DNA from 3 places in the Oceanobacillus luteolus genome. Region 1 is predicted to be linked to each of the others. Evidence: riboswitches for the same ligand, from Rfam matches in the RefSeq annotation. Region 1 holds a riboswitch; each other region holds the start of a gene.
The links. Region 1 has a riboswitch for thiamine pyrophosphate ahead of ACFSBH_RS11030 (Ykof family thiamine-binding protein). Riboswitches for the same ligand answer to the same signal wherever they lie in the genome.

Region 1 (12,002 bases):
CAGGAATCATCTTAGGTTTGACGATTGCGACGATTGGCTTGATTGGTGCTACCGCGATGGCCGGTCTAGTTGGAGCAGGTGGACTCGGAGACCTTGCTTACCGTTTTGGACATTTACGATATGAAGTGGATGTCATGTATGCAACTGTATTTATTCTAATTATCCTTGTTCAAGGAATACAATCTCTTGGAAATCGCATTGCAGCTAAATTGAAGAAGGAATAACAGGAGGATCTACATGACAGATAAATTATATGTTGAGAGGGATGGTGCAATTGCCTCCATCATCATCAACCGTCCGGAAAAAAAGAATTGTTTCTCGCTCGCGATGTTTCAGCGACTTGAGGATTTGCTCGATGAACTTCAAAGGGATGACTCGGTAAAACTGCTTATCGTTCGTGGTGTCGACGAAACAGCTTTCTCAGCGGGAGCAGATATCACCGAATTTCTGGAAGTTCGTCTACACGCAGAAAAGGCTAAAGCATATAACGACTTTGCGCTCGGGGCAATTGAAAAGCTGTATCGATTTCCTCGCCCGACGATTGCGATGATCCAAACACTCGCAATTGGCGGTGGCCTCGAACTTGCGAATGCATGTGATTTCAGATTCGCAACTTCAGGCAGTAAGGTTGGAATTACTTCTGCGAACATTGGAATTGTTTATAACTTATCCAGTACGAAACGACTATACAATTTAATTGGACCGTCTAAAACGAAAGAAATGCTCTATACGGCAAAACTCATCTCGGCGGAAGAAGGACAGAAAATCGGTTTAATCGATTATGTTTGTGAACCTGAAGAAATTGAGAATGAAGTTGATGCGTTTGCTAGACGGATACTTACAAAATCTCCAGTTGCCAACTCTGGTATTAAACAAGTCATACAGGCAATTATCGATGGAGAAAATACAGAAACCGAAGCCCTTTCCAATATGATACTAGAATCATACAGTTCGGATGATTATTTGGAAGGGATCCAAGCTTTCATGGAGAAAAGAAAACCAATTTTTTTGAAGGAAGAGTGATTAATCGTGACAACAACCAAACCAAGTGATTCATTCTTAGAAAATATTGTATCAGGTGCTTCCTTCCCTTTCGGTCCAGAGGAACTGGAAGCAGAAGCTAAAAAGAAGATGTCAAAAGAGGCTTTCGGCTTTACACGCTCAGGAGCCGGTGGAGAAGAAACGTTAAAAAACAACGTAGCTTCTTTCGCAAACTACTCGATTGTTCCGCAGTATTTAAAGGATGTATCTCAGGTGGATACGAGCATTGAATTGTTTGGCCATAAATATCAGCATCCATTCTTATTAGCACCGGTTGGTATGTTGAAGATCACCCACGAGGACGGGGAGATTGCCGTTGCGAAAGCTGCTGCCAAACATCATGTTCCGTTTATACAAAGCACCACCTCCAGTTACTCCATTGAGGATGTAACCGAAGCTTCTGGGACAAGTCCAAAATGGTTTCAACTATACTGGTCGAATAATGAAAACATATCTTACAGTATGGTGAAACGTGCGGAAAAAGCAGGTTACCAAGCGATTGTTTTAACGATTGATACGTTTATGTTTGGTTGGCGTGAAGAAGATATGCGAAATCACTTTTCTCCGTTAAGAGAAGGGTATGGAACAGGAAATTATCTAACAGATGATGTATTTTTAGCAACGTTACCTAACGTCGACAAAGAGTCTGTTGTTCAAGGAATTCTAGAAAATATTTACCATCCGACGCTCAACTGGAAACATGTTGCTGAACTGAGGAAATGGACCGACCTTCCTATTCTATTAAAAGGTATTTTACATCCGGAAGATGCCCGTCGAGCAATTGAAAGTGGAGCGGATGGTATTGTCGTCTCCAACCATGGAGGCCGTCAATTGGATGGAGCCGTTTCTAGTATTGATATCCTTCCGAGCATTACTGAGGTAGTGGATGGAAAGATTCCTGTCTTACTTGATAGCGGGATTCGCCGTGGATCAGATGTTGTCAAAGCACTTGCACTTGGAGCGGATGCAATATTACTAGGAAGACCTTTTGTATATGGACTAGCGATCGACGGACAAAAAGGTGTAGAAAAAGTAATTGAAAACTTCATTCAGGAAACAAAAGTATCTCTAGCGCTATCTGGAGCTATCAAAGTGAAGGATGCTCGCGATATATATATTGTAAAGCGATAAGTGAAAGAGGGAAGGTGGATGCATCATGATGAAACAAGCGCTGGAAGGTATGAAAGTAGTGGACCTCTCTCAAGTATTGGCAGGACCATATTGCACCATGGTATTAGGTGACATGGGAGCCGATGTCATTAAAGTGGAGAAATATCCGATTGGTGATGACACACGTTCTATGGGACCCTATATCGATGAGGAAAGCTATATGTATATGATGGTGAACCGGAATAAACGAGGCGTCTGTCTTAACCTTAAAGAAGAAGCTGGTTTACGTGTATTATATGATCTGGTCAAAGATGCAGATGTTTTTGTAGAGAACTACCGTCCTGGTACAACGAAAAAACTGGGAATCGATTATGACACATTAAAAGAAATCAACCCGAATTTGATCTACTGTTCCATTTCTGGTTACGGGCAAACAGGTCCCTATAGTAAAAAAGGTGGCTTTGACATCATGGCCCAAGGGCTTTCCGGAATGATTGATATGACGGGTGATAAAGAAGGAAAGCCAGCGAAAGTCGGAATTGCAATACATGACATTGCTGCAGCGCAAACTGCGATTCAATCCATCCTTTCAGCTTATATCCACCGCCTTAAAGGTGGAGAAGGCCAGTACATTGACATATCACTTGTTGATGCTGGGCTCGCTTGGACGGTGTGGGAAGCTGCTGCTTACTTCGGTAAAGGTGAAGTTCCGAAGCGAAATGGAACAGCGCACCGTGTTTCAGCACCATATCAAGGTTTTAAAACGAAAGATGGATTTATCCTGATTGGAGCAGGTAACCAGAAACTTTGGGAGAAACTATGTCTTTATGTCTTAAAGAAACCGGAATGGATAAAGGACCAACGTTTCCTGACAAACAGCATACGGGCAGAAAATGTCGCAGAACTGGAAGCTGAAATGGAACAAGTCCTCACAAAGGAATCCAGTGACTATTGGCTGCAACTATTAGATCAATACGGAATTCCGTCTGGACCAATTTTGTCCTATGATGAAGCGTTGAATAATGAACAGATTCAATCACGCGATATGATCTTGGAATACGAACATCCCGTTGGCGGCTTGATGAAGACTCTCGGATTCCCTGCTAAGTTTTCTGAGACACCAGGAAAACTAACGAAGCCGGCACCACTACTTGGACAGCATAATAAAGAAGTGTTGACAGAGCTTGGATATGCGGTTGAAGAGGTGGAAAGGTTCGTTGATGAGGGTGTGCTTCACGGTAGAAATGATTTAGTGGATGCAACCGGACGTTAGGTTGCTGTCGAAATGTTGAATGTAAAGTTTTCTCAAAAAGACGGTAAGGAGAATTCAAAATGACAACAGCAATTGTTAAAGGTGCACCTGGTCACTACAGAATTGGGGAAGGCGTCTTAAAAGAATTGGATGTGCTCCTTTCCGAATTAGACGTAAAGAAGATAGCGATTATTAGTGGTAGGAAAGCATGGGCTGAGGCTTCTCCGTATTTACCAGAAACGCTTTCTAACCATTCCAATATTACATTTGTCGATGGGCCTTGTACTTTAGAAGTGGTTGCAGAACTGTCCAAGAAATATGAAGCGGAAGCAGTAGATGCTGTCATTGGTATTGGTGGTGGAACAACATTAGATATTGCTAAGGCTACTGCTGTTGAAGCCCGAATCAAGTCGGTGCTCATTCCAACTATTGCAGCTACTTGTGCAGCATGGACTCCGCTAAGTGTCTTTTATCATGTGGATGGCACCCATTCCCATTATACGGAATTTCCTGTAGCGAATACGCTTGTACTTATTGAACCAGAAATCATTGCTCAAGCACCATTGAAATATTTGAAAGCAGGAATTGGGGATACGCTGGCAAAGTACTACGAAGCTGATGCTTTAGTCAGAGCTTTTTATAGGGATAAGGAACATCCTGTCTGGCTGCAGATATCCCAGTTTACGGCAACGCAGTGTAGAGATGTTTTACTGGACGATGGAAAGGATGCCCTCGAAGCAGTTTCAAAAAATGAGGTTACAGATGCACTCGTTCGTGTAATTGAAACGATTATTATGGCTGGCGGTATGGTCGGTGGATTTGGTGAAAAGGCAGGCAGGATTGCCGGTGCACATTCGATCCATAATGGCTTGACCGAGGCCCCAGATGTGAAGGGGATATTACATGGAGAGATTGTATCTTATGGTGTATTAGTTCAACTTGCTTTGGAAGGTAAAGAGGAAGAGCTACATAAGCTGCTTGCATTTTATGAGGAATGGGAATTTCCTACTTCATTGAAGCATTTATCGATTGATCCAGAAGATGAAGAACTTCTAGGGCGGATCATTAAAAAGATACTGTTACCTCAAGAATCGATTCATTTAATGGAAGAAGAAATTAACGAGGATAAGCTTTTATCTGCAATTCATTCAGTGGAAGCAAAAAATAAAATAAACAATTAGAAAGAAGGATAAAACATGAAGAAGTTATTATTAACAGCAATTCTAGCAAGTATTGTAGCATTATTGGCTGCATGTGGCGGGTCGGATGAAGCGGAAGAAGGTCTTTTAGAAGATGGAAAGCTTAAAGTTGGAGTGACAGCAGGTCCTCATGAAGAAATCTTAGAAAAAGTATCTGAGCTTGCAGAAGAAGAAGGACTAGAAATTGAAATTGTTTCTTTTAGTGACTATGTCATGCCGAATGTCAGCTTGTCTGAAGGTGAGCTTGATTTAAACAGTTTCCAAACTGAGCCGTTTTTCGACCATATGAATGAAGAACGTGATTTAGGATTAATTAAAGTGGCGGATACCGTTACATTCCCAATGGGTATTTACTCAGAGAAAATAACAGATCTTTCCGAGCTTGAAGACGGTGCACAAATCGCACTGCCAGGTGACCCGACAAACAGTGGCCGTGCTTTACTATTATTTGAACAAGCTGGTTTAATCAAATTGGAAGAAGGACTTGGCGTTAATGCTACAGTAAATGATATTGTAGAGAACCCAAACAACTATGAATTTATTGAACTGGATTCCGCACAAATTCCACGTCAATTAGGTGAAGTGGATATCGCTGCAATCAACTCGAACTTTGCAATGGATTCAGGACTTAGCCCTAAAGATGACTCCATCTTTATTGAGCAAGATTCTACATTTGTAAACTTGATCGCTGTTCGTGAAGAGAATAAAGATGATGAAGCATTAAAACAATTTATCGAAATCTACCAATCTGATGAAGTGAAAACATTCGTTGAAGAAAGCTTCTCAGGTTCTGTTGTTCCTGGTTGGTAAGATAGAATATACAAAGAGGCTGGCATGATGTTGCCAGCCTTTTTGTTATCAGGGGTGGCGGAATTTCAAGAGAAAAGTAATGCTTTGAAGCTAGGATGGTAACCAATCCTGTGGTTATGGTGCGAATTACGGCTGAGATGGTGTGCTTTTTTGCAAGAGGCGTGTGAATTCGAACGGGGTAGGTGCGTATTTATGCCGTTGGCGTGTGAATTTGAACGTGGTTGGTGCGTATTTATGGGGGTAGCGTGCGAATTTGAACGAGAATGGTGCGAATTCCTGCATATGGGGTGCGAATTTATTTATGACCAAAAGATATAGGGACCTGTGTTTTACTGGATTGCGGATCACCATACGCTGGAACAGAGATGAAGTAATAGTAAAACCTCCTCAATAATTTAGATTGCATGAAACAGTATATCTAATTATTGAGGAGGTTTTCTTATGATTTATTTATCTCTGAATTATGGAGCGGGTAATCTAGTTAATATGGACGAGAAAATCACATGGTCTATCAGTTAAATCTTCACACAAATCTGCTCAAAGCAAAGGGAGTTATATCCAAATCAGTATCTTTATCTATCATCATCTGACTCAGAATCTCTCCGATAACACTTCCGAATTTGAATCCGTGACCTGAGAATCCACTTGCTACGAAGATATTGCTGTAGTTTGGTAGTCTATCGATGATGAAATCTCCATCAGGCGTCATATTATATGTACATACCTTGCCTATATTATGTGGTCCTAAAGATGAAAAGTGTTTCTCGGCAAAATCAGTTACATCGCTTTGATCTGCAGGATGTTGCCCGAACTTATCCAGAGATTTTAAAGGATCTACTGGCATTCCGCCATCATGCCTTCCAATTTTAAATCCGGATTTCTCGATACTTGGAAAGCCGTAGTATGTCTGATTCCCGTCGTCAAAAGTCCATGCAGGAAAAACTGCAGCGTTGTAAATTTCTTCATTCGTTTGAAACCAGGAAAACGTCTTTCGAAGCGGTGTTAATGGGAGTTCTAATCCTAACAGTGATAATACATGATTCGTTCCTTTGCCTGCTGTAATTAATAATTGATTTCCATTTATTTTCTTTCCATCAAGGCGAACCTCTACTTTAGAATCATTCACAATCATTTTCTCGATTTTCGCGTTGCTCAACAATATTGCGCCATATTTTAAAGAGAGTTCTCGATAAGCTCGTATGGCTTCTTCACTTAATAGTACACCAGAGGTCTTTTCAAAACAGCCTACTAAATTCTTTTCCAGTTTAAATCCGGGCCATCTGTTATTTACTTCTTCAGCTGACAAAACTTCCACTGGTAGGTTAAAAGTATCTGCAGTTGTGATGACGTTTTTCAAAAAAGCAGAATCTTTTGTTCCGATATTTAACACACCGGTATTATAGAAAATTTTTCTATCAACTTCTTGTTCTAATTCCCCCCATAATTCACTCGCACGCAGAGCCATAGAAACATAATGCGATCCTTCCCCGTATGCATGCCTGATAATCCGAGTTTCTCCATGGTTTGATCCTTCCGTGTGCGGTGGATCATAGGCATCAATGAGGGCAACCCGCTTTCCTCTTTTCGATAAAAAATACCCCGCTGCCATTCCAGCAGTGCCAGCACCAACTATCACTACATCAAAGTCCATGTATTTTACCTCCCAATCATCAGTTTAAAAAGATAAAAGAAAACCACCCTACGCCGTCACAAGCAAAAAGGTGGTCCTCAACATAATAACTAAATTTTGACAACCCCTGCCCTGACGGTAGAGGTTGCAGAGAGAAGTGTTGATGCACTTCTCTCTTTGTCTATATCCATTGTACAGTATTTCATTTCTTATTTCCATTGGGCACGAATCAGTGAAAGCAGCGTGATAATGCCGTTATTTACTTAACCAAGCTGATAGGAAATCAAATAAGATATCGTAAATCCAATCAACATGATAATCGAAAATATGAAGTCCTGCTTTTGTATAGAGAATTGTCGATAGAAACTTCGACTTTTATCCCCAGTGAATCCTTTCGATTCCATTGCCATGGCAGTTCGCTCCGCTTTGCGTATCGCGCTGGCAAGGAGGGGAATCAGGTAACGCTTGTAATTTTGCCATTTCTCCCGCATTGTCTTTGCTTGATTTACGCCACGGATACGATGGGCATCGTGGATGATCATTAACTCATCCTTCAGCATCGGTAAGAACCGGTAGCCAGCAAGAACGCCGTAAGCAATCCTTGGTGGCAGCTTTAATTGCTGCATCATGCTAAGGATAAAGTGGACGATGTTCGTGGTGAACACAAACATAAGCGATAGGGCGGCAACATTCAGTACACGCAGTGAGAGTGCGAGCGCTGTAAGTACGGATTCCTTTGGTAAACTCGTGCCGAATAAGCTAATCGTATCGCTCGGATTATTTGGTGTATCCGCAAAGGCAATTGATGTCCAAAGCATGCCAAGCGCAAAGATGATAAACGGCGTAAAATAAAGAAGATACTTTTTCAAACTCACACCACCAAAAAGGAATGTGACAACAAAAGTCCAAATTAAGAATAAGAGTGGTGTAACCGGTTCGAAAATCGTTGCAAGAAATATAATGAACACGATGATCGTCACTGCCTTATAGCTTGGATTAAGTCGTTGTAAGAACATCGTTTACTTCCTCTTCATATATATTTTTTAATTGGACGGCGACTGGTAGGGTAAGCTGCCAAGCTTCCAATTTTTCTGGATCACTCTTCCATAATTCGCTTGGTGAACAGTCCTCAACGACTCTACCGTCCTTCATGATAATGACTCGAGTCGCATAGTCATGGATCAGATCCATATCATGTGTGATCATGATAAGTGTCGCACCGGTCTGATGCTTTTTGTGTAATAGTTTCATAAGCTCTTGATTAGAGTGAGCATCTTGACCAAAGGTCGGCTCATCGAGCAGGAGCAGGGACTGATTGTCAATAAGCATCGTGGCAACGCTCAGTCTGCGCTTTTGCCCTTGGCTAAGTGTAAATGGATGTGCATGTTTCAACTTCAGCAGCCCGCAAGTATCAAGAATTTCTTCCACTTTTTCTTGAACTTGGCTCGGTCGCATATCTTTCCACTGAAGACTGAAGGCGACTTCATCATAAACCGTGTTTGTAATGAATTGGTGCTCCGGATTTTGAAAAACATAGCCAATTTCTTGTCGCAGCATGGATTCCTTCCATTGTTTGATTGGTTTTCCATGAACCAATAGATTTCCAGTGGTTGGTTGCCTTAGTCCCGCAAGCATTCTGGAGAGCGAGGTTTTTCCACTTCCATTGGCTCCTACGATTGCAACAAACTCACCTTGATGGAAAGTAAGTGAAATATTATGGAGAATTTCATGCTTGTTGACCGTCCATGAGATATCTTTCGCTTCCAGCAGGGGAACAGTATTGCTTTCAGTTTTAATAGGCTGATCGATTTCTCTATCTGCCAACAAAACAGGATTTCTTCGATACTCCTCCACCGTTAAAGGAGGCTCCTGTAGATAAGGATGTTCACGTAATATGTGCTCTGTTACCCTTGGAATCCAAATCCCTTCCTCTTTTAATTGCTGCCCTTTTTCCTTAATGACCTCACGTATCGATCCGTCGTGAAAAATCTCACCATGCTGATTAAGTAAAATTACGCGCTCCGTAATCTCTGTCCACCCATCGAGCTTATGTTCAATGACGATTAATCCGAAGTTCAGATTGTTTTTCAAATCTTTAAGGGTGGAGATGAAATCCCTAGTTGCAATCGGGTCCAGATTTGCTGTCGGTTCGTCGAGTATGATAAGCTCCGGCTTCAGTGCAAGGATACAAGCAAGTGCCAGTTTTTGCTTTTGCCCGCCGGAAAGGGTGGCTATGTCTGTTTTTTTATAAGGCAGCATATTCACGAGTGCTAGTGCAGAATCAATTTTTTCTTCCATCTCCTGATGGGCTATTCCGATGTTTTCCAAACCGAATGCCACTTCATCTTCCACGGTCATCATACAAAACTGTGTTTCTGGATCTTGGAAGACGACGCTGACTGCTTGGCTTCTTTCACCAGGTTTCGTTTCCCTGTTTTCGACGCCATGTACAAATACATTTCCACTCATTTCTCCGTCCAGCTCTCTTGGGAAAAGGCCATTCAAGCAGGAGGTTAGGGTGCTTTTTCCGCTTCCGCTTGGCCCTAAGAGCAGCACGCTTTCCCCCCGATTCAGCTTGAAGTTGAGTGAAGAGAGGACATTCTGTTTTTCCATCTCGTAGCGTAACGATAGATTCTCGACCTGCAGTAATGGCTTCATGCAGCATCTTTCCTCTGTTGTTTACCTAAGGCAAAGCTGGATAGAGCGCCTGTCCTTGCAAGCCCTTCACTGAGTGCTTTTCCTAGGAGACCGGCAATGAGTGCTCCACTGATTAAGCGAACGACAAACATGGCGATGACGTATTCGGTGGCAAGTGCAGCATATCCACTCATAAAGTAACCGTATATAAAGCTTGTTACGGATGAGCCCATTCCGGCTGCTATCAATACCCAGGTCGAGTAATTTTTCCAGCGTGTAGCGGCAAAAACAGCTTCGGCTCCAATCCCTTGCACCATTCCTGTAACAATGAGCATCGGCCCGACCGCATTGCCAAGAAGTACTTCAATCATAGCGGCAATGGTTTCTGATAAAAATGCTGCACCTGGCTTTTGCAAGATGTAGGCTGCAATAATCGAAACGATGAACCAAATGCCGAAAATAAAGTCATACCCGATAGGTCCCATAAAGCCAACTAGCAAACTACCAAGTGGTAAAAAGGCAAGATAGACGACTCCAAAGACGACAGCAAGTGCTGCCATCACCACGATTTCTTTAAAACGCCAGTTATTCATCTGCACCGTTTCCTTTGTGGGACGGACTGTTCGCTGAGATGGAGACAGTCATCACGGTGTGACTCGATCCGCGTTCAACTGTGGCAGTGAACACTTGCTCCAATCCACGGAAAATATCACTGGCATCACCATCTAATCGAGTGGAATAATGGGCGGGAGAGACGTTCACATATTCCTTCATTGCTTCAATTTGGTCATAAATAACATCCATATAATTCCCGCCCCCAAGTGGGTAAAGGGAAAACTTCGCTGCCACATATTGTTCGATATCTTTTATAGACTCTGTATTTAATGGGGCATCATCGGTTTCCATATATGCTTCTCCTTGTGAATCTCCTGGGCAGCCGAGTGAGTAGGTTGCTTGGAATGCCACATGTTCACCTGTACTTGCTGCATGGAGAAAGATTGCCTTCGTCACGTCGAAAATATGGACAAGCTTTCCTCTAACTGTCGTCGTCACATCGTCGGTTTTCACATAGACCTTTGATGTATCTGTCTTTTCTAAAGCATCTTTAATGATGGAGATGAAAGAATCACTCATTGGATGGATGGAAAAGCTTGCTCCTGCGATATCGCTCTTTGTACATGCTTGGTTTTGATTTGTCATTGAAAATTCCTCCCCGAAAGTATTTTTGACAATAAAAAAACTGCGTTCCCTGTGGGGGAATGCAGTCTACATGTATGTATCACTCAAAGTTTAATAGATTGCTCTAAAAAACATCGTTTCAGTAAAACATTTCGACCGCACTTCCCCACGCTGGTATTATCCAGATCGGGTGCAAAGGGTCAGAACTCACTTGTTCTTCTCAGCCGCTTTTTGGCTCCCCTAGTGCTAACGCATATTGAGTTTTCTACATGTACCATACCATGGCTGGAAAAGAATGTAAAGGGGATATGCTTGTTGATGTAAATCGTAAAAGTATCTGGAGTCTGTGGATAGGAATGTGGTTTGTATTACGCTATGATGATTGTAAAAACCCTGCTCTGGAGCGAGCGGTCTTAAGTTTAACCGGCAGGGATTATATTTTTATATACTTCTCTGTTCCGTAGGTAATGGCATTGTTTTGTTTGCGTTCCGAATTCTTTTGATATCCAATCGTATCCATAGTGAAAGTGCTAAAGCAATGACGAACAATAAGCTAAAGATGACCATGGTCAGATTATAACTTTTCGTTGAATCATAAATCAGCGATAAGATGAGTGGGCCTGCCAGACCAGCCATTGCCCAGGCGGTGAGGATGTATCCGTGGATAGCGCCCAGTTGCTTCGTTCCAAACAAATCTCCAATGTACGCGGGAATCGAAGCGAATCCTCCTCCATAACAGGAAAGAATAGCAAACAATAAAACTTGGAAAACGATCGGATTCGTTGCGAAAGGCAACATAAAGAATGCGGCAACTTGGATGACGAAAAATACGGTGTATACATTTGGCCGTCCGATATAATCACTTAACGATGCCCAGCCCAACCTGCCAGCTCCATTAAACACACCCATGATGCCAACCATCGTAGCTGCGGCAATCGCAGTCATCCCTGTGATTTCCTGTGCCATTGGTGAGGCGACGGCAAGAATGGCAATGCCACACGTAATATTGATGAACAGCATGAACCAAAGAAACCAAAATCGACGTGTTTTAACGGCTTCATTTGCTGTCAATTGTGATAGATCCGGTTTAATCTTTTGCTTAGAAGCTTCATTTTCCTTAAATCCTTTTGGCAACCATCCCTTA
Region 2 (12,002 bases), on a different contig from region 1:
CAATTCCAGGACGATTCATGTGGCCTTCATAGGAAGGGACATACTTCTTCTTATCAGGATTCGGCATATCAGGAAAACCGGGAATTTTTTTTATATGTGATATTGCATCTACACGAAAACCATCTATTCCTTTATCCAGCCACCAATTCACCATTTTGTACAAATCTTGACGTACACTCGGATTTTCCCAATTTAAGTCAGGCTGTTTACGTGAGAAGACATGCATATAATATTCTCCCGTCTCCTTATCATATTCCCAAACAGAGCCGCCAAATATGGACTCCCAGTTATTAGGTGCCTTGCCATCCTTTCCAGGGTGCCAAATATAATAATCACGGTATGGATTATCCTTGGATGACCGAGATTCGATGAACCACTCGTGCTCATCCGAAGTATGGTTGATGACAAGATCCATAATCAATTTCATCCCACGCTTATGAACTTCATCCAGTAATTCGTTAAAATCCTCCATCGTTCCGAATTCAGGTGAAATTCCTTGGTAATCACTTATATCGTAGCCATTATCATCGTTCGGTGACGGGTAAATTGGTGATATCCAAATCACATCAATTCCCAACTGCTGCAAATAATCCAGCTTGGTTATGATCCCTTGAATATCTCCAATACCGTCTCCATTTGAATCCATAAAGCTTCTTGGATAAACTTGATAAGCTACTGCTTCCTTCCACCAATTACTTCTCATGGTTTTCCTCCTAAAGCTGTACTGTTTATTATTTTTATTACTCGGTAAACCAACAGCTAAATGCGTACCTTAAGGTCGTTTATACGAACTTACCGAATCCCGGTAAATCACCTTATGCGGGATGATGATTCGCTTTACCGGTTCTGATTTGTCTACCGTCTTTTCAATTAGAGCCTTAGCTGATTGTGCCCCAAGTTCGTATATTTGAATATCAATCGTTGTTAATGCAGGTCTGGTGATCTCCGATAAATAAACATTATTAAAACTTACTAATGAAATATCCTCTGGAACACGAATTCCCGAATCTTCCAGCATGCCCAAAACTCCTAGGCTGATTAAATCATCACTGATGACAATTGCTGTCGGACGCTGTTTCAATGCGAGTAAACTTTCCACTGCTTCCCGTCCTGCTGATTTAAGAAATTCAGTATGGATGTGATAATCTTTTACGTCCTCTAATCCAGCTTCCTGCAGAGCGGTTTCATAGCCTTTCTCCCGATCTATCGTTACAAACAAATCACGCGCCCCACCGATAAAAGCAATCCGTTGATGACCTTGTGCTATAAGGTACTCTGTAATTTCCTTCCCTGCAGAAAAATTGTCGTTATCGACATGTGTTATCTCGTTCATATACTCGTACGGCTTCCCAACAATGACAAAAGGAAATTCGTTTTCCCTAAGGAAGTTGGTTATACGATCATCCATCCTTGAGTAAAGTAAGATCATGCCATCAACATATCTGCCATAGACCATCCGCTCAACTTCTGCAAAAATCTCATCCTCGGTTTGTCCGCTGGAGAGCATCATTGTATATTGCTCTTTATGTGTGACGGATCCAATTCCCCGTAGTATTTCAGGGAAAAATGGATTTTGTAGTGCCTTATCAGCAGAAGATGGCAGAATGACACCAATCGCTTTGGTCGACTGGGCAACCAAATTCCGTGCGTGGATATTCGGATGATAACCTAATTCCTTCATCGCTTTCCGTACTTTCTTTTTCGTATCTGAACTTATCCTTGGATTATCGGCGATCACTCTAGAAACCGTAGAGGGTGACACACCTGTTGCCTTTGCTATGTCTTTAATTGTTACCATTATTCTTTACACCCTCCTTTCCAAATTTCACTCCGTGTCATAAGCATTCCTGGCCCGAATTATCCTTTCGTTGCCCCTGATGTTAAACCGGAGATCAAATAGCGTTGTAGCAGAAGGAAAACCAATGCAATCGGAATGGCAATTAATATGGCTCCTGCTGCAAAACGGGTAAAGTTTGTTGAAAATTGATCATTGATAAAACTATATAGTCCAAGTGCCAACGTATAGTTTTCCGGACTTGTAAGTACAATCCTTGGTAATAAGAAGTCCATAAAAGGTGCCATAAAGTTAAACAGAGCAACGACCGCTAAAATAGGCTTTGCTAATGGAAGCATGATGGTCCAGAAAACCTTCAAATGCCCAGCACCATCAATCTTCGCCGCTTCATCCAACTCTTTTGGTATGGTATCAAAGTAACCTTTTACTAGCCATGCATTAAATGGAATTTGACCACCGAGATAAACTAGCAGCAATCCCCATAGTGAATCCGTCAAGCCAATCGTATTCAACAGAATATAAATCGCTACCATCCCCATTAATGCCGGGAACATCTGCAATAATAAAAACAGGTATAAACCATATTTACGCCCTATAAATTTATATCGAGAAAAGGCGTATGCAATAAGCGACGTTATAATAACTGATCCAAGTGAATTTAGAATGGCAACGATTAAACTATTTTTATACCAGAGTAAATAATCACTCCGTGGATCCGTAAACAGCCATATATAGTGTTCTAATGTTGGATTAGATGGAAATAAATCTGTCACGAGCATATTTGTCCCGGGGTTTACACTCATCATAATAGCCCAAAATAATGGATAGCCGATAATGATAAACATAATCAGGAAAAATAAATAGATTAACGTTACTTCAATTTTAGATTTAGTTTTTCTATTCATCAGTAACGTTCCCCCTCATCTTTAAATGCTGCCGTTCTTCTAAACTGGAAGAATGCAAAGCCCATCACGATAAGTCCCATGATAATTGTAATCGCTGCAGCCATATTGTAATTATTTGTTTCAAACGTCAATTTATAAACCCATGAAATTAAAATATCTGTACCTCCAGCATTTTGTCCACGAACAGCTGGATTTCCTTCATTGAACAGATAAATAATATTAAAGTTATTAAAGTTACCTGCATATTGCATGATAAGAAGAGGTGCAGTGGCAAATAGAACATGTGGAATCGTAATAAGTCTTAGCTTCTGCCATCTGGTTCCGCCATCCACATCTGCTGCTTCGTACATATCAGCAGGAACACTTTGAAGTACCCCGGTAAATAATGCAAAGATAAAAGGAAAACCTAACCAGGTTTGAATCATGATTAATGCAATCTTTGCCCAAAATGGATCGGACAGCCAAGGTATCATTATTTCAAAATGACTTAGTATATCTCGGTTGATCGCACCAAATGTGGGATTGAAAAGTGCTGAAAAAATTAAGATAGAAACGAATGCAGGCACAGCCCAAGGTAAAATAAGTACGGTTCGAATTGTTCGCTTAAATTTAATTCGCTTATCATTAACGAGTAAAGCTAAGAAAAAGCCGAGAATGATTTGTAATGTCGTTGCAACGACTGTCCAAACAATCGTCCAAGTAAATACACTTAAGAATGTATTCTTCCATATATCGATATTAATGAGATCTGTAAAATTAGCAAACCCTACCCAACTCAATAGGTTCCTAGGTGGAGAATTATACTGATTATAATCAGTAAATGCTAATGCAAGCATAAATAATAGTGGCAGTACAACGATGAAAAGAAGCATTACCAAACCAGGCAAAATCAAAAAGTATGGAAAACCACGATCATAAAAGTTAGAAATCCCTTCTAACAAAGTGGGAATAGGTTTTCCTTCTTCTCTAGTTTTTGCATCTTTTCGTGCATCTAAAATATTGTATGCATAAATACATATCCCAAAGAAAAGGACTATCAATGAAATGAGACCTTGCAATAATAATTGAATGGAATGATGTTCACGAGGTATGGTTCCAAGAGTAAATAAACCCCAAATCCCGATATCTATATAGTCCCAAGTAGTAACCAAGAAAGAGATTGAAACGATCAGCAGTATGAATCCCTTTAATAATCTTCTATTATATAGTTGGCCTAATCCTGGAACCAAGACGGATAATAACGTAGCAATATTTCGAGGTGCGCTTAGCCCAGTTTTCTTCTCCGCTTGATTATTCGTCATTTCTATTTCCCTCCTAAAACGAGTAGCTTAAAGACAGCAGCATTTCTCGAAAATAGTATATGGGAGCAAAGAGCCCCCATATACCAGATCCATGTACTTTACTGGTTCGCACCAGATGCTTCAATATTGTCATTTATGGATTGGACAGCCTCATCTAGTACTTCGTCCACCGGCTCCCCTTTAGAGATAAAGCTTAAAGCATCATTGAATGGAGTCCAGACTTGCTGCATTGCCGGTACATTCGGCATCGGCTCACCATAGTTTGTTTGCTCTGCAAATGCGGAATAAATTTCATCATCGGCAATGACTGGATTTTCAATTGCATCATGTCTTGGAGGCATTTCACCTGCCACTTCATAATAAATCATCGAGTTCTCTGCATTTGTAATGTATTTCATTAGATCCTGTGCCCATTCTTTATTCTCAGAGTAGTATGATAGCATGTAAGATTTTACTCCAACAAAGGATTTAGGACGCTCTCCATTATCAAGGACTGGTAATGGAACAACACCGAGATCATCACCTAATGCTTCAGCATATTCACGAGCCATCCAAGGTCCATTAATTACCGTCGCTACTTTTCCTTCTTTAAATAATCCATTCATAATATCCGGTGTTAAATCTTGTGGAATGTAACCTTCATCAAACCATGTCTTGACTAAATCTCCACCCTGCTTTGCACCTTCATTCGCAAGCCCAATATCGGTAATATCGTAGTTTTCTCCGTCATTTGCAAAGACGTATGCTCCATATCCGGAGAAAAATGGGTAGACGAAATATAGATTAGCAGCTTCCATCAAGAAACCATATTTATCTTGTGATGCATCTGTAAAGTCAGCTGCGAGGGACATGATCTCTTCCATCTTTTCGGGTTCTGTTTCAACTAAAGATTTGTTATAATACATCGCATATGTTTCCATGACAGCTGGGAATCCCCAATAATCACCGTCAAATGTAACAGCTTCTTTTGCAATATCTGTATATTCGGATTCTGCTTCACCCAAATCAACGGGGTCAACTAATCCACGAAGTGCTAAATCTCCAATTCTATCATGCGGTTGGAAAATGATATCTGGACCATTACCAGCTGGACCTTCCACATCTAATTTTTCAACTTGTTCCAACATGTCCACTGGGACAAGCTCAACTTCTATTCCTGTTTCTTCAGTATATTTATTTGTAATTTCCTCCATCGCCGTTTGTTGCTTCTCTTCTGCATTCATCCAAAGCGTTAATGATTCAGGCTTCTCCGGCATGTCCCCTTCTGATGCGCCCTCTCCACTGGTATCTCCATCAGTCGGCTCTGCGTCGTCTGGACCGCATGCTGCAAGTAACCCAACAATCAACAATAAAGCAAAAGCATAACGTAACCATTTACTCATTTCATTGACCTCCCCAAAGTTTTGATATCTCAATGACGCATGCAACATTAGGCAATCGTTTGCACAATCATTGTACTTTAAATTATACACACCTTTACTGAAAGCGCAATCATATTTTCGTTTTTTCATAACATTTTCTTACCTACTATCTATAATGACGGTTACAAACCTATCAAATTAGTGTTAAACTATTAAATAACATCGATGATTTATCAGGAACTAGAAATATAACTCTATCTAATCAAATGCACAGATACGTGCAAACGTTTGAATAATATAGGAGGTATCTTCATTGTTAAAAGAAGCAATCTATCACCGTCCAAAAGATAACTTTGCATATGCATATGACAAAGAAACATTACACATTATGTTGCAAACGAAAAAGAATGATATGGATTCTGTTGGACTTATATTTGGGGACCCTTATGATTGGGCTGATGGAAAGTGGATGACTAAAACAGTAGAAATGATAAAGACAGGATCATCGGCTTTGCATGATTATTGGTTCGTCGCTGTAAAACCGAAATTCCGCCGAATACGGTATGCCTTTCGTTGTATGGATGCAAATGAAACATGTTATTACACGGAGAGTGGTATTTATTCTGCCGCACCTGAGGATATATCTCATTATTTCTGTTTCCCGTATATGAATCAGGTTGATGTCTTTCAAGCTCCAAGCTGGGTAAAGGAAACGGTATGGTATCAGATTTTCCCGGAGCGATTCGCAAATGGAGACCCTTCCATAAATCCTGAAGGCACGCTGCCTTGGGGCTCAACAGCACCTACACCAACCAACTTTTTCGGCGGGGATTTCCAAGGTGTTATCGATCATTTGGATCATCTCGTTGAATTGGGAGTTAACGGCATATACTTCACTCCAATTTTCAAAGCATATTCGAATCATAAATATGACACCATCGATTATATGCAAATCGACCCACAATTTGGTGATAAAGAGACGTTTCGCCGGCTTGTAAAAGAATGCCATAAACGTGGAATACGTGTTATGCTTGATGCGGTGTTTAATCATAGCGGCTATTATTTCCCACCTTTTCAAGATGTGTTGAAAAATCAGGAGAAGTCAGCTTATACAGATTGGTTTCACCTTCGGGACTACCCTGTAAAACCAGAGCCGATACCAAATTATGATACTTTCGGTTTCGTTGGTTCGATGCCTAAACTGAATACAGAAAATACTGAGGTAAAAGCCTATCTGTTAAAAGTTGCACGCTATTGGGTGGAAGAATTTGATATTGACGGCTGGCGCCTCGATGTTGCGAATGAAGTCGACCATCAGTTTTGGAGAGATTTCAGAAAAGAAGTAAAGGCTGTGAAGCCAGATGCTTATATTTTAGGAGAGATTTGGCATGACTCGATGCCTTGGCTTCGTGGCGACCAATTTGACGCAGTGATGAACTATCCCTTTACAAATAGTGCCATCGATTTTTTCGCTAAGCGTGAAATGACAGCCGAAGACTTTGCAAATTCTATAACCAAAGTACTTCATATGTACCCAGCTAATGTAAATGAAGTGCAATTTAATTTACTGGACAGCCACGACACACCACGTATTCTGACACTAGCAGATGGGGACATCGATAGGGTGAAACTTCTCTATCTATTCCAACTATCTTTTATCGGAACGCCATGTATTTATTATGGAGACGAGATTGGGATGTCTGGTGGTCAGGATCCAGGTTGCCGAGCATGTATGATTTGGGACGAGACGAAACAAAACAAAGAATTATTTACATTTGTTAAAAACTTGATTGAACTGCGTAAAAACGTTCCTGCTTTTGGTAATGACGGTACTTTCAAGATTTTAGCTTTTGATAATCAATCCAATACGTTAATTTACCAAAAACAAAGCCATAACCGAAAGATCCTTTTTGCCATCAATAATAGCTCGAAAAAACAAGCTGCACATCTACCTGATTTTCAAAAGTCTTCTTGCAGTGAACTGCTCATAGGAAAAGATAGTGAAGCTGCTTATCATAGAGTACCGTTTGAAATGGAACAGATTGAAGTTCCCTCTATGGGCTTTCGGATATTTGAATATCGACTATAAATAAAAGTTCAATATCAACAATAAAACACCACCTCTAGGATACTGAAACCTCGAGGTGGTGTTATAAGAAACATAATTTCTACAATCCGCTTATTTTTTATTTAGAGTGATTAGTATCTCAACCCGTCTATTCTTCTGACGGTTTTCTTCCGTTGAATTTGGAACAGCTGGTTTATACTCTCCATATCCTTTCGCACTAAACATCGTCGGATCCAGTTTTTCATTTTCAAGCATAAGCTTCATGAAATTGACGGCCCTAGCGACACTAAGCTCCCAGTTCGAAGCATATGAGCTGTTCGAGATCGGAATATCATCCGTATGTCCACTAACAATGACTTCATGCGGCGGATCGAAGTAAAGAAGCTCTGCAACCTCTTCCGCTGTCTGCTTTGCATGCTCTTTTACTTCGGAACTGCCTTTATCGAAAAACACATCGTCGACAATAGTCAGCTTCAAGCCTTCCTCTGAGAGTGCTGTTTGGAATTTTTCTTCCAACTCATGCTCCTCGATATAGGTGTCGATGCTCTCTTTCATTTGCTCCAATGGTGATCGATCAGAAGTCCCTTCATCAGGAACCTCGCTTTCATCAGAATGTTCTTTTGGAATAGGTTTTTCATCGGATTCATTATCGTTCACCGGTGTCTTTCTAGGTAACTCCTCTTCCAGTATTCCAGCACCACCTAGCGAGAACTCACCACGAAATACTTGTGCCAGCTTCTCATATTTTTGGGAATCCACTTCACTGGCGGCAAACAAAATGATAAATAGTGCGAGTAGAAGCGTGAGCATATCAGAATAAGGAAGTAGCCAGGATTCACTAATTTCCGTCCGCTTTTTCTTTTTTCTCCTACTCATATGAATTCTCCTGTTTCAACTCGCCCGCTTCCTTCTCAGAAAGGAAAGCGTTCAGTTTCTCCACCATCATGGAACGGGAATGACCATAAGCCAACGAAACGATACCTTCTATAATCAACTCTTTTTGTTGTACTTCCTTTTTAGACTTCTCCCGTAATTTGTTCGCAAAGGGATGCCATAACACATACCCCGTAAAAATCCCCAACAACGTCGCAATGAATGCAGAAGAAATCGCATATCCCAAAGCATCTGTATCAGACATATCAGCTAATGCCGCAATAAGTCCTACTACTGCACCTAGTACCCCTAATGTTGGAGCATATGTACCAGCTTGCGTAAACACGCCTGCCCCTTCCTCATGCCTTTCTTCCATTGCTTCTATTTTCTTTATCAGAACATCTTTTATGTACTCTGTTTCCTGTCCATCCACCATCATTTGAATCCCACTGGATATGTAAGGGTCATTGATGGATTCTATTTCTCTTTCCAATGCGAGCAAACCTTCTTTCCTTGTCAGATCAGCCCACTCACCAAATTGTTGAATCAATGCTTTGTTGTCCAATTTCTGTTCTGTAAATAATATCCGAAAAAATGACGGGACTTTTCGAATCGTGCTTGCAGGGAAAGCTATCATTACTGATGCTACTGTTCCGAGAATAATTACAAGGATAGCCGCCAGATTGAATAAGGCTGATAAGCTCACACCTTTTAATATCATCCCTAATCCAATTGCAAGTAAACCAATTAGCAATCCGATTATCGTCGTTAAATCCAAAGATATCCACCTCAATTGCGATATATTTTAAGTTTGATTGTTTTCCAATTAACAACCCGGTCTTTTGCCCTATATCTTTTATCGGGATAATTCGGTGGATATCAAGGTATATTTTAAACGTAGAATGTTCTGTATTTTGAGAAGTATATCGATGCAAAGTTTATTTGTCTTTATTTAAGACTTTCACTTACATGAAATGGATAAAGAACACCAACTAAAAAGTTGACGTTTCCTTAACCTACTTTATAACTAGATCAGCAATATGTTTTTCTAATCTGTTATTAAAGTCTTCCATTACTTCGAGCCATACTCCGGTTATACAGTTTCGTAACAACAAGTAACCCAAGCATAGCACCGGATACACTACTGACTAGAAAAGCTGGGATAAAAGCAAATGCACCAACAGAAGAACCCATAAAAACATGGGCAAACGGAACCGCAAACAATGCGCCAATTATGCCGCTTCCGATACCTTCACCTACAGCAGCAAGTGACCTCTTCTCCGTTTTTTTATAAAGTACTCCAGCCAAGAACGCCCCAACCATTGCACCTGGAAACGCCAGGAATGTTCCAAGTCCGAGCATATTGCGTAATAAACTGATCATAAACGCAATGACAACAGCCGGGCCCGGCCCCAATGCAACAGCCGCCATGACATTGATGGCATGCTGCACTGGATACGCTCTTGCCACTCCTGCCGGGAACCAAATCAATTGCGCGCTGATTGTGCCAATCGCAATAAAAACTGCCATGGTAGTGATCAAACGTGTTTTATTCATCCTTTCACCTCCACTTTATAGGGAACCAAAGAAATAAAAAAGCCAGATCCATAGGACCTGACGGCAGAAAAAAGTATGAGAATTTACCTCACTACTTCCCTCCGCTGGTACTAACCAGATCAGGTCGATAAGAGTCGGAAAGAATAGCCTTTCCTCTCAGCCCGCATTGTAGGCACCCCTAGTAGTTTTAAAGCTTATTAGATTCGTGATAAGCTTACCAAATGTAGTGAGTATGTCAACTATGGAGATTTTTCAGCATAAGGTACTAAAAACCAAAAACAAAGTTGAACTGATATTATTTCCTCTTGACATCCGTACTAATTTTCGTTAAATTATAAATAATAAAACTATAATAGCTGCTTATTCTAATTGACTCTGTTGTACAAACAGAGCATTCCATTAGATAAAACCAGTGATATTGCGTGGATGTATGGCACAGAAAAACGCTATGCTTCCACCTATATTACTGGTTTTTTATATTAAAAGGAGGTATCACTATGGAGTTAGAAAAACTGATTGAACTAGACAAGAAACATTTTATCCATCCCACTTCATCGATACAGCAACAACAAGCTAATGGACCGAAAGCTATTATTAAAAAAGGCGAAGGAATTTATTTAACTGACAAAAATGACAACGTTTACATTGATGCCATGTCATCACTTTGGAATGTCAATGTTGGCCACGGAAGAGAAGAGTTAGTCGAAGCAGCTGCAGAACAAATGAAAAAATTAGCATTCAGTTCCACTTTTTCTACGTTTAGTAATGAGCCTGCTATATTATTAGCTGAAAAAATCAGTTCCATTGCTCCTAAAGGGTTAAATGCTGTGTTTTTTACTTCTGGTGGTTCAGAGTCCAATGATACTGCGATCAAACTAGCAAGGCATTACTGGAGAATTCAAGACAAGCCAGAAAAGAGAAAAATCATTGGACTTAATCGTGCTTATCATGGGGTGGCAGCTGCATCAACAAGTGCTACAGGTATCCCTGAATTTTGGAGCATGGCAGGTAAAATGATGGTTGATATTTACCACGCCGATAATCCATATGGAAATGGAACAGTAAAAGCGATCCAATCCCTTCGATCAGTCATTGAAAGTGAGGGACCTGAAACAGTTGCAGCTTTTATCGCTGAGCCAATTCAAGGAGCTGGTGGAGTACTTATCCCGCCGAAGGACTATTTTCAAGAAGTGCGCAATCTCTGTGATGACTATGGAATATTATTTATTGCCGATGAAGTCATCACTGGATTTGGACGAACTGGAAAATGGTTTGGTATTGAAAACTATGGTGTCACGCCTGACGTGATTTCTTTTGCAAAAGGTGTTTCAAGTGGCTACATCCAACTTGGAGGAGTGATTGTATCTGATCAAATCCATGATGTACTGAAGGATAAGTCTTCCGGAACATTATTCCATGGATACACGTATAGTGGTCACCCGACTGCAGCTGCTGTTGGACTGAAAAACATTGAAATTTTAGAAGAGGAAGAGCTGGTGGAGAATTCGAGAGCAATGGGAGAAGTAATGCTCGAAGGTTTTAACAAGCTGAAAGAAGACTTGGACATTGTTGGTGATGTTCGTGCTATCGGCCTACTCGGAGCAGTGGAGCTTGTGGAAGACCCTGCTTTAAACAAAAGATTTTCCAGAGATTTACAAGTAGCACCAAAAGTAATTGAAGCATTGCATCAAAGAGGAGTCATTTGCCGTGCTGTAACGTATGAAGATACAGATATCATTTGCTTCTCCCCTCCTTTAATCATTAACAAGAAGCAAATTGAAACAATGACCGAAAAACTGCACGATGCCATCAAAGAAGTTAGAAACGGACTGTCAGCAACTTTAAAATAACCTGCGATTTTGGTGAAGCATTTCACCATGGATTCCAGTAAGGGGGACGTGTAATGAATTCGGATCAACAATTACTTAAACTGCTAGGTAACAAAGATGTCCTAGCGCTCGCTTTTGGTGCAATGATCGGTTGGGGATGGGTTGTAACGACCGGGATTTGGATTAATCAGGCTGGATCATTGGGGGCGATCCTAGCATTTGTTATTGGTGGAATAATGGTTGTATTTGTTGGCCTCACCTATGCAGAATTGGCTTCGGCCATGCCGCTTGTTGGCGGTGAACTCGTCTATAC
Region 3 (7,878 bases), on a different contig from region 1:
GCTTTAGGTGCAACTTTAAAATAATTGATCCGATTATCCATGTTCATCAAGCCGGCACCTTTCACCAATCCCTTATTGACGAGACCACTCATTTTACTACCCCATTTCCGTTTTTGATTCTCAACTCTCCCTTAACAATATATTCTTTCTCTGTGGTCTATTCTCCTTTTTCCTTTATCAATAAATGAAACAAGCTACCATTAGTATCATGGTAGCTTATTTTAGGACTTATAAGATTTTTTCTAAATTTTTTCTCCTGTTTCCTTGTTAAGGACGCTTTGTATACTGTATGTAAAACTTGTCTTTATTCACTACCAACTGAATTCCTTCCCATTCTGATGCAAGTAGTCTTTGTTGCATTTCAATATCATCCATGGGAATGAATTTATTCTCTTCTCTTTCGAGTTCATCCTCTTTCAGTAAATCTTTTATAAAAACATAGCGCAATTTTTCTCCATAGACCTTTTCCAAAGCTTTAATTTTCATTCTTTGGTTAAATTTATCCTTTAAACTCGGAATATTAAAGGGGGCTACTGTACAACAAACGTATTGAAAATCTAGCTGAGAATTTTCCAGTTCATTCATGATGAGGTGAGCTAATTGCTGCTGCATCCTGTTTCCGCGATACTCAGGATGGACGAGAGAAACTTCCTGATAAATCACTTTTGGTAATTCCTCTTGTGTTAATCCTGCAAATCTACCTAAATGATGATCATCAATTGGCGGAATTAATAGTGCACGGATCGCAAAAAGCTTGTTTTCCACAAATGCACCAATCATCAAACCGTTTCCTTCAAGGATGTTACGGAATTCATCTTGTGATAGTTTTTCTAAACTTGCTTTATCCTCCAACTGCTCCATCACAGTATCTTGAAGTAATAAGATGTCAGAGATATATTTTGTAGACAAACGCTTTACAACAAAATCTTTATGTTTAGTTTTCAAGTGGCCGCTGTATAGTATAGTCACTAGTTTCACCTCGAATATAGTATTATGTCATTATTTCATACTACTATATTCTATTTCAAGAACTAAAAAGCAAAACGAGTGGCCATTCGTTTTGCTTTTTAGTTTTATAGGTTGTGTACAGCTTCTTTAATCTGATCAGAATGAGATATGGCAGTAACAACAGCCAAACCATCAGCGCCTGCATCCAATACCGTATCAGCATTCTCCGGCTTTATACCACCGATCGCTACGATTGGTAATTCAGGATGCAATTTCCGGATGTCTTGCAACCAAGCAAGTCCAGCAGGCTTCTTTCCAGGCTTCGTTTGTGTGGCGTAAATTGGGCCTGCCCCCACATAATCGACCAAGTCGATTCGACTTTTCTTCACTTCATCGACGCTGGTGACAGAGAGTCCAATAATTTTATCTGGAAATTGCTCTCTTACTTTTTCCACAGGTGCGTCTCCTTGGCCAACGTGAATTCCATCAGCATCCAAGGTTTCCGCTAAATCGACCTTATCATTTATAATGAAAAGAACTCCATGATCTTTACATATTTTTCTCAGTTTTCTTCCCAACTCGACTTCCGCTTCGCCACTGAGTGAATTTGGCCCCTTTTCCCGATATTGGAATGTGGTGATACCAGCTTGGATTGCCTCTAGTAATGTCTCTTCTGGATCACGGATACAATCTTGGCTTCCCATCACAAAGTATTTTCTTAGTTTAGCTGTTAATGGATTCATGTTGTTTTTCTCCTTTTAGTATTGCTGCATCCATAGAAAGTGCATCAAGAAATGTAGCCATAAATGTTCCCGGTCCTTTTACATGGTCCTGGGCAACTGCATATTCTGCGGCCAAGCCATAAAACTCAACAGCCGTCAGTAACTGCTCCTCAATGGAGTCATCCGTAGATAAACAACTACACATAATCGAACCAAGCAAACATCCGCCTCCTGTTACAAGTGTTAGATAATGATGACCGGTATCATTGGTAAAAATACGTTCACCGACACAAATGACATCGGTTTTACCAGACACGACTACAGCTGTATCATATTTCTCAGCAACAAGTTTTGCTGCATCCTCAATATTTCCATCCCCGACTGAATCAACACCTTTCACTTTCCAGTCCATTCCCGCAAGATGGGCGATTTCACCAGCATTACCCTTGATGACAGTCGGTTTCACTTCAGCCAGTATCCTGTCTACAGCTTGGGAACGGAAAGGAGTTGCGGCATTCCCAACCGGATCAACAAGGACTGGAATACCTTTTTCATTTCCTGCTTTCCCGGCAGCTATCATTGCTGGAATATCTTCTGCGGCTACTGTACCGATATTTATATAAACCGCATCGGCATTCTTGGCCATATCCGCAGCTTCATCGATTGATTTAGCCATCACTGGACTTGCTCCAAAAGCAAGGGTACCATTCGCAACAAAATTCATTGTCGGGGCATTCGTTAAATGATGAATTAACGGTATATTTTCTCGCACTTTTTGAATGATTTTTTCGTTCATGATATTTCCATCTCCTTTTTTATCCTTGGTGCCCAGTGGTTCGTTGGACCGCTTCCCTCTCCAATATCCAAGGAATGTTCGATTGCCTGTGTTATGTATGTTTTTGCATATTCAATCGCCTGTAAAATTGGATAATCTTTTGCTAAATAAGCTGTAATAGCTGCCGATAGCGTACATCCTGTTCCGTGCGTGTTTTTCGTGTAAATTCGTTTACTCGTAAAGCGATGGAAGCTTTCCCCGTCATAAAACACGTCGACAGCTTTCTCTTTATCAATAATATGACCTCCCTTAACGAGAGCAGATTTTGCACCAAACTTTTTCACAATCATTCGAGCCGCATTTTCCATATCGTTAAGATTACGAATCGTGAGCCCGGTGATTGTCTCTGCCTCTGGAACATTTGGTGTCACTACAGTTGTTAACGGCAGTAAGTGGGCTTTCAAATAGTCTTGCGCCTCCTCAGCAATCAGCGGATCGCCACTCGTTGCGACCATTACTGGATCCATTACAAAAGGTGCATCAATCTTTGCTGCATGTTTTGCGACCGTCTCCATGACCTCAACACTTGCCAACATGCCAGTTTTAAAAGCATGTACTGGGATATCATTTGTGATAGATTCAATTTGCTGATTGATGAAGTCAATCGGTGCATGATGCACTCCCTGAACACCAGTTGTATTTTGAGCGGTAAGTGACGTGATCACCGACATACCATAGGTTTGCAACTCCTGAAATGTTTTCAAATCCGCCTGTATCCCTGCCCCGCCACTTGGGTCTGACCCCGCTATTGTTAATGCACATGAAATATTCGTCATGATTCTGCCTCCATCCTTTTTGTCTTTACTTTTCAAATAAAAAATGCCAGGTCCAAATTAATGAACCTGACAATCGAAAGTCTAGTATAAGGCAAACACATTCCAGACTACTTCCCTCCGCTGGCATCACCCAGATCAGGTTCAAAAGAGTTGGAAAGCATACCGGCTTTCCTCTCAGCCCCCATTATAGGGCACCCCTAGTAGTAATTATTGTATTATTTTATTGTATTCAATTAATAGGATGCCAGATTGGTTGGAGAGTGTCAAGGAAATGACCATAGAGTAATATTAAGAACGTAATAGTATGTCTGGTATGTGTATTTTTTTATAAAAGAATATAACTAGAGTCGGGTTAAGTGCATGTAGTGATTGTCTCTACTACTCATTCATGTCCTTAGAATCGAGTTAAGTGCACGAAGAGATTGTCTCTACTATTCTTTCATGTCCTTAGAATCGGTTTAAGAGCATGAAGGAATTGTCTCCACCACTCATTCATGTCCTTAGAATCGGAATAAGGACATGAAGAGATTATCCCTGCCACTCATTCATGTTCTTAGAACCGGGATAAGGACATGAAGAGATTACCCCTGCCACTCATTCATGTTCTTAGAATCGGGATAAGGACATGAAAAGATTATCCCTGCCACTCATTCATGTTCTTAGAACCGGAATAAGTGCACGAAGAGAATGACCCCAAACTCATTCATGTCTTTAGAATCGAAATAAGGACATGAAGAGAGTGACCCCAAACTCATTCATGTCCTTAGAAAAAATAGCATCAGAAAAGCTATGCCTTATTAGAGTCTATATAATAGGTCCATCTTCCAGTTCCGACAGCTTTGTAATGTTGTGATAAAATTCTACGTATTGTCCGAAAACCTACAATTTGGCACCAATCATGTATCTGAACTGTGGTTATTCTCTTATCGGGAAATAAAATCTTAAATTCATCTACAGCTCTTAAAACCGCACCTGTAACATTTTCTTGATGACCGCAAGCATCACAAATGCACTTTCGTTTAACAATGTGGACAAACAGTCTTCTACAGTTTGCACAGGTAATTCCCTTATTCAAATCTTGATATTCAAAATTAGGGAGTTGTTGGTAGCGTGAATTGTCATTACTTAAGCTAATTAATCTTTTGACAAGTCTTCCGTCATTTTCACTTAACCTTTGGTTTTCATTGCCAATTGAATCAAGATACTTTTTTATTTGATTGGGGAATATGATCGGTTTATCAATTGGTGCTTGATATAGGATAAAACTAGGATGGATAAATACGAGAAAAGAAGAAATTGACTTGTTGGAGCCAATACTCCGGAGCAGTTGCCGAAGAAGAGATTCAGTTCTGCTTAACTGATGCGGGGTTAACGACTTCAAAACGTGGTTTCTTATAAAACTTTTCACCTTCAAAATAATACTCTCCATTATAGTTCTTCACTTCAAACAAATAGATTTTAGACGCTGTCACAATTAAACTATCAATTTGAAAAGTCGTCTGTTTTGACTCAAAAAGCAAATCATATAAAACGAGGCCATTCCCCTCTGATTGTTCGATAAGTTTGGAGAATTGCATTTCACCTTCATAACCTTTTTTTAGATTATCATAAAAATGATTTTCCCGTGTTGTTAATTCTTTTCTATCTTTCAGCAATTCAAAGAGCACTAATTCTCTAGATTTTTTACAGCGTTTAATAACTCTCATTTTTCACCCCCCTCTTTATTAAAGCTGTCCAACTTATTATATCATAAATCTCAATATTCTTTCATTTTCACAGACCAAAAAGCTGCCTCCATCCAAGCGACGAAGGCAGCTGTCAATTTTCATTTATTTACTGTAAAGCCTGATCCAAATCCTCAATAAGATCTTCTACATCTTCTAAACCTACTGAAATTCGAATCAAGCCATCCTCTATTCCCAATTCAAGTCTTCGTTCTCTTGGAATCGAAGCGTGTGTCATTTTTGCCGGTAAGGAAATGAGGCTTTCAACGGCTCCTAGGCTCTCAGCTAGAGAGAAGTAGCGAACTTTATTTAATACGTCTAATGCCTTTTCTTCACTCTCCACGGTGAAGGAAACCATTCCCCCAAACCCGCCAGATTGTTTAGCATGGATATCACGATTCGGGTGCTCTGGTAATCCTGGGTAATACACCTTGCCGACCTTCGGATGATCCACTAGATATTCAACAATCTTCTGGGTATTGCTTTCGATTTCTTCCATACGAATTCCTAATGTCCGGATTCCGCGAACCAACAACCAGCTGTCATTTGGAGCCAATACCCCACCAGAAGCATTCTGGATAAAGTGGATTTCTTCTCCAAGCTTTTCATCGTCCACGACGACAAGTCCTGCTACAAGGTCACTATGCCCCCCTAAATATTTCGTAGCGCTATGAACGACAATGTTAGCTCCCAGATCAATCGGGTTTTGCCAGTATGGTGTATTGAATGTATTATCAGCAATCAGCAATACGTTTTTCTCTTTCGCAATGTTTGCTAATTCCTTGATGTCGGTAATCTTCAGCAATGGATTAGTCGGTGTTTCGATGAAAATAGCTTTTGTTTCTTCGCGGATCCCTTCTCTCACCTTGTCCAAATCACTTGAATCAACAAAGTCTACATCAATATTTCGACGGTTTAAGATTTTTGTCATGTAACGGAACGTCCCGCCATAGACATCATCAGTCAATAGGATATGATCTCCCGCTTGGAATAAATCCATTACTGCCGCAATTGCCGCCATTCCAGAAGCAAAAGCAAATCCACGTTTTCCTTTTTCTAAGTCTGCTATCAACGTTTCTACGGCGTCTCGTGTCGGATTACCTGTTCTGGCATATTCATAAGTAAAATTACCAACACCGTTTTGTTTGAACGTACTTGCCTGGTAAATCGGTGGCGACATGGCACCAACGTTTTTATCGATATCCGCTCCACCATGTATTAATCTTGTTTTCTTTCTCATCCTATTCCACTCCTTTGTATATTCCTGTGCTTAAGTATCGTTCACTGCTATCAGGGAATATAGTGACAATATTTGTTCCCGGTGGTGCATTTTTGGCTTCTTGTAATGCAGCCTCCAATGCAGCTCCAGAAGAACTTCCGACAAGCAATCCTTCTGCTTTTGCTATTTCTGCTGTTCTAGTAAATGCCTGTTCATCGGAAATCGTATAAATTTCATCGAACAAATCGGTATCAACGAATCTTGGGATAAACTCCATTCCGATTCCTTCTGTTTTATGGGGACCAGGTTTGCCGCCATTTAAAATGCTACCCTCAGGTTCTACAATGACTGTTTTGACTTGTTGTTTGTTTTCTTTTAGATAGCGGGCTGTACCAGTAAACGTCCCCCCTGAACCAGCTCCTGCAATAAAGACATCAACTTTTCCATCAAGATCATCCAATAATTCAGGTCCTAAGCTGTTGTAATACGTATTTGGATTATGTTCATTATGAAATTGATTAGGTAAAAAAGCATCGGGAATTTCTTCAGCCAGCTCTTTGGCCTTTTTAATAGCGTGTTCCATTCCGAGCTCTGTTGGTGTATTCACCACTTTTGCTCCAAGTGCCCGCATTAAAGTCTGTTTCTCCACACTGAATTTTTCAGGGGTGACGAATATTGCCTGCAATTCATATTGAATTGCTGCAAGCGCTAATCCGATTCCGGTATTCCCTGCTGTCGGCTCAATAATGGTGCTTCCTGGCTGCAGTTTTCCCTCCTCGATTGCTTGTTCAACGAGATAAAAACCTAATCTATCTTTAATGCTGCCCCCAATACTTAAAAACTCTAACTTTGCAAAAAGTCTTACTTGTTCTGGCAATTCATAGCAAGTAATTTCATACATTGGTGTATGCCCAACTAATTGGTTTAACTTTTGTTTTATTCTCATGCTTTCCCCACCTGTCTTCCTTACCTTCTATACTTTAATCAACTAATCTAGCTTCCATGATCCAAACAAAATCATTCATCTGTTCAAAGCTTGATGTAAAGCCATTGTTTTCCAATATTTGTTTCATTTTGGGGATGGTCGTATAAAACTCCGTATTCAAATCCTCAGCCAAACGGTGATAATTATTGTTTTTTGCCTGAAGATAAATTGCTTCCCTTGCCGCATCATTTTCAAAAATGGTATCACCAAAAACGATTTTGCCACCATTATTAAGGATTTCTCGATAGTGACGGATCGCTTGTTCTTTCTCTTCATCTGTCAAATGATGAAACGCATAACTGCTGACAATTGAGTCGATTTTCTTTTCCTGAGAAGGGAAGGAAAGGAAATTCCCTTTTTGAATGATAGCATCAGGCAGTTTGTATTGTGCGATTTTCCGCATATTTGTAGAAGGCTCTATTCCAACGACTTCCAATCCATTATCTATAAGCTTTTTTGTCAAGTTCCCTGTCCCCACTCCAAATTCGACAACAAAACCATGTGAGCGTTGAACGATTGCATCAAGAATAGTTTCATAGTTTTTAAACACATCTCTATACTCTTCATCATTACCATGCACCGTATCATCATAGCTCGCCGCCCACTGATCGAATAACTCATTAAATTGCTCAGGCACCTTTATCACCTTATTCACATAGATTTACTTGG

Region 2: linked by a shared signal. The riboswitch ahead of thiW (energy coupling factor transporter S component ThiW) and the one ahead of ACFSBH_RS11030 (Ykof family thiamine-binding protein) in region 1 are both predicted to bind thiamine pyrophosphate.
Region 3: linked by a shared signal. The riboswitch ahead of thiD (bifunctional hydroxymethylpyrimidine kinase/phosphomethylpyrimidine kinase) and the one ahead of ACFSBH_RS11030 (Ykof family thiamine-binding protein) in region 1 are both predicted to bind thiamine pyrophosphate.

Annotation. Positions count from the first base shown of each region.
Region 1 is NZ_JBHUDE010000048.1:2,157-14,158, reverse strand. It holds gene ACFSBH_RS11080 (methionine ABC transporter permease) at 1-224, shown strand, start outside; gene ACFSBH_RS11075 (enoyl-CoA hydratase/isomerase family protein) at 238-1,023, shown strand; gene ACFSBH_RS11070 (alpha-hydroxy-acid oxidizing protein) at 1,030-2,172, shown strand; gene ACFSBH_RS11065 (CaiB/BaiF CoA transferase family protein) at 2,198-3,424, shown strand; gene ACFSBH_RS11060 (iron-containing alcohol dehydrogenase family protein) at 3,484-4,584, shown strand; gene ACFSBH_RS11055 (MetQ/NlpA family ABC transporter substrate-binding protein) at 4,600-5,412, shown strand; gene solA (N-methyl-L-tryptophan oxidase) at 5,936-7,063, opposite strand; gene ACFSBH_RS11045 (energy-coupling factor transporter transmembrane component T family protein) at 7,306-8,058, opposite strand; gene ACFSBH_RS11040 (ABC transporter ATP-binding protein) at 8,039-9,700, opposite strand; gene ACFSBH_RS11035 (ECF transporter S component) at 9,697-10,272, opposite strand; gene ACFSBH_RS11030 (Ykof family thiamine-binding protein) at 10,265-10,879, opposite strand; TPP riboswitch at 11,005-11,110, opposite strand; gene ACFSBH_RS11025 (L-lactate MFS transporter) at 11,300-12,002, opposite strand, start outside.
Region 2 is NZ_JBHUDE010000162.1:1,104-13,105, forward strand. It holds gene ACFSBH_RS18975 (glycoside hydrolase family 13 protein) at 1-703, opposite strand, end outside; gene ACFSBH_RS18980 (LacI family DNA-binding transcriptional regulator) at 773-1,798, opposite strand; gene ACFSBH_RS18985 (sugar ABC transporter permease) at 1,858-2,700, opposite strand; gene ACFSBH_RS18990 (sugar ABC transporter permease) at 2,700-4,001, opposite strand; gene ACFSBH_RS18995 (sugar ABC transporter substrate-binding protein) at 4,100-5,383, opposite strand; gene ACFSBH_RS19000 (glycoside hydrolase family 13 protein) at 5,676-7,451, shown strand; gene motB (flagellar motor protein MotB) at 7,542-8,306, opposite strand; gene motA (flagellar motor stator protein MotA) at 8,299-9,081, opposite strand; gene thiW (energy coupling factor transporter S component ThiW) at 9,363-9,860, opposite strand; TPP riboswitch at 9,940-10,050, opposite strand; gene ACFSBH_RS19020 (aminotransferase family protein) at 10,358-11,710, shown strand; gene ACFSBH_RS19025 (APC family permease) at 11,764-12,002, shown strand, end outside.
Region 3 is NZ_JBHUDE010000116.1:783-8,660, forward strand. It holds gene ACFSBH_RS13130 (carboxymuconolactone decarboxylase family protein) at 1-41, opposite strand, end outside; gene ACFSBH_RS13135 (GNAT family N-acetyltransferase) at 268-969, opposite strand; gene thiE (thiamine phosphate synthase) at 1,074-1,691, opposite strand; gene thiM (hydroxyethylthiazole kinase) at 1,672-2,466, opposite strand; gene thiD (bifunctional hydroxymethylpyrimidine kinase/phosphomethylpyrimidine kinase) at 2,463-3,281, opposite strand; TPP riboswitch at 3,377-3,490, opposite strand; gene ACFSBH_RS13155 (hypothetical protein) at 4,069-4,662, opposite strand; gene ACFSBH_RS13160 (nuclease-related domain-containing protein) at 4,625-4,987, opposite strand; gene ACFSBH_RS13165 (bifunctional cystathionine gamma-lyase/homocysteine desulfhydrase) at 5,115-6,245, opposite strand; gene ACFSBH_RS13170 (PLP-dependent cysteine synthase family protein) at 6,247-7,170, opposite strand; gene ACFSBH_RS13175 (class I SAM-dependent DNA methyltransferase) at 7,205-7,846, opposite strand.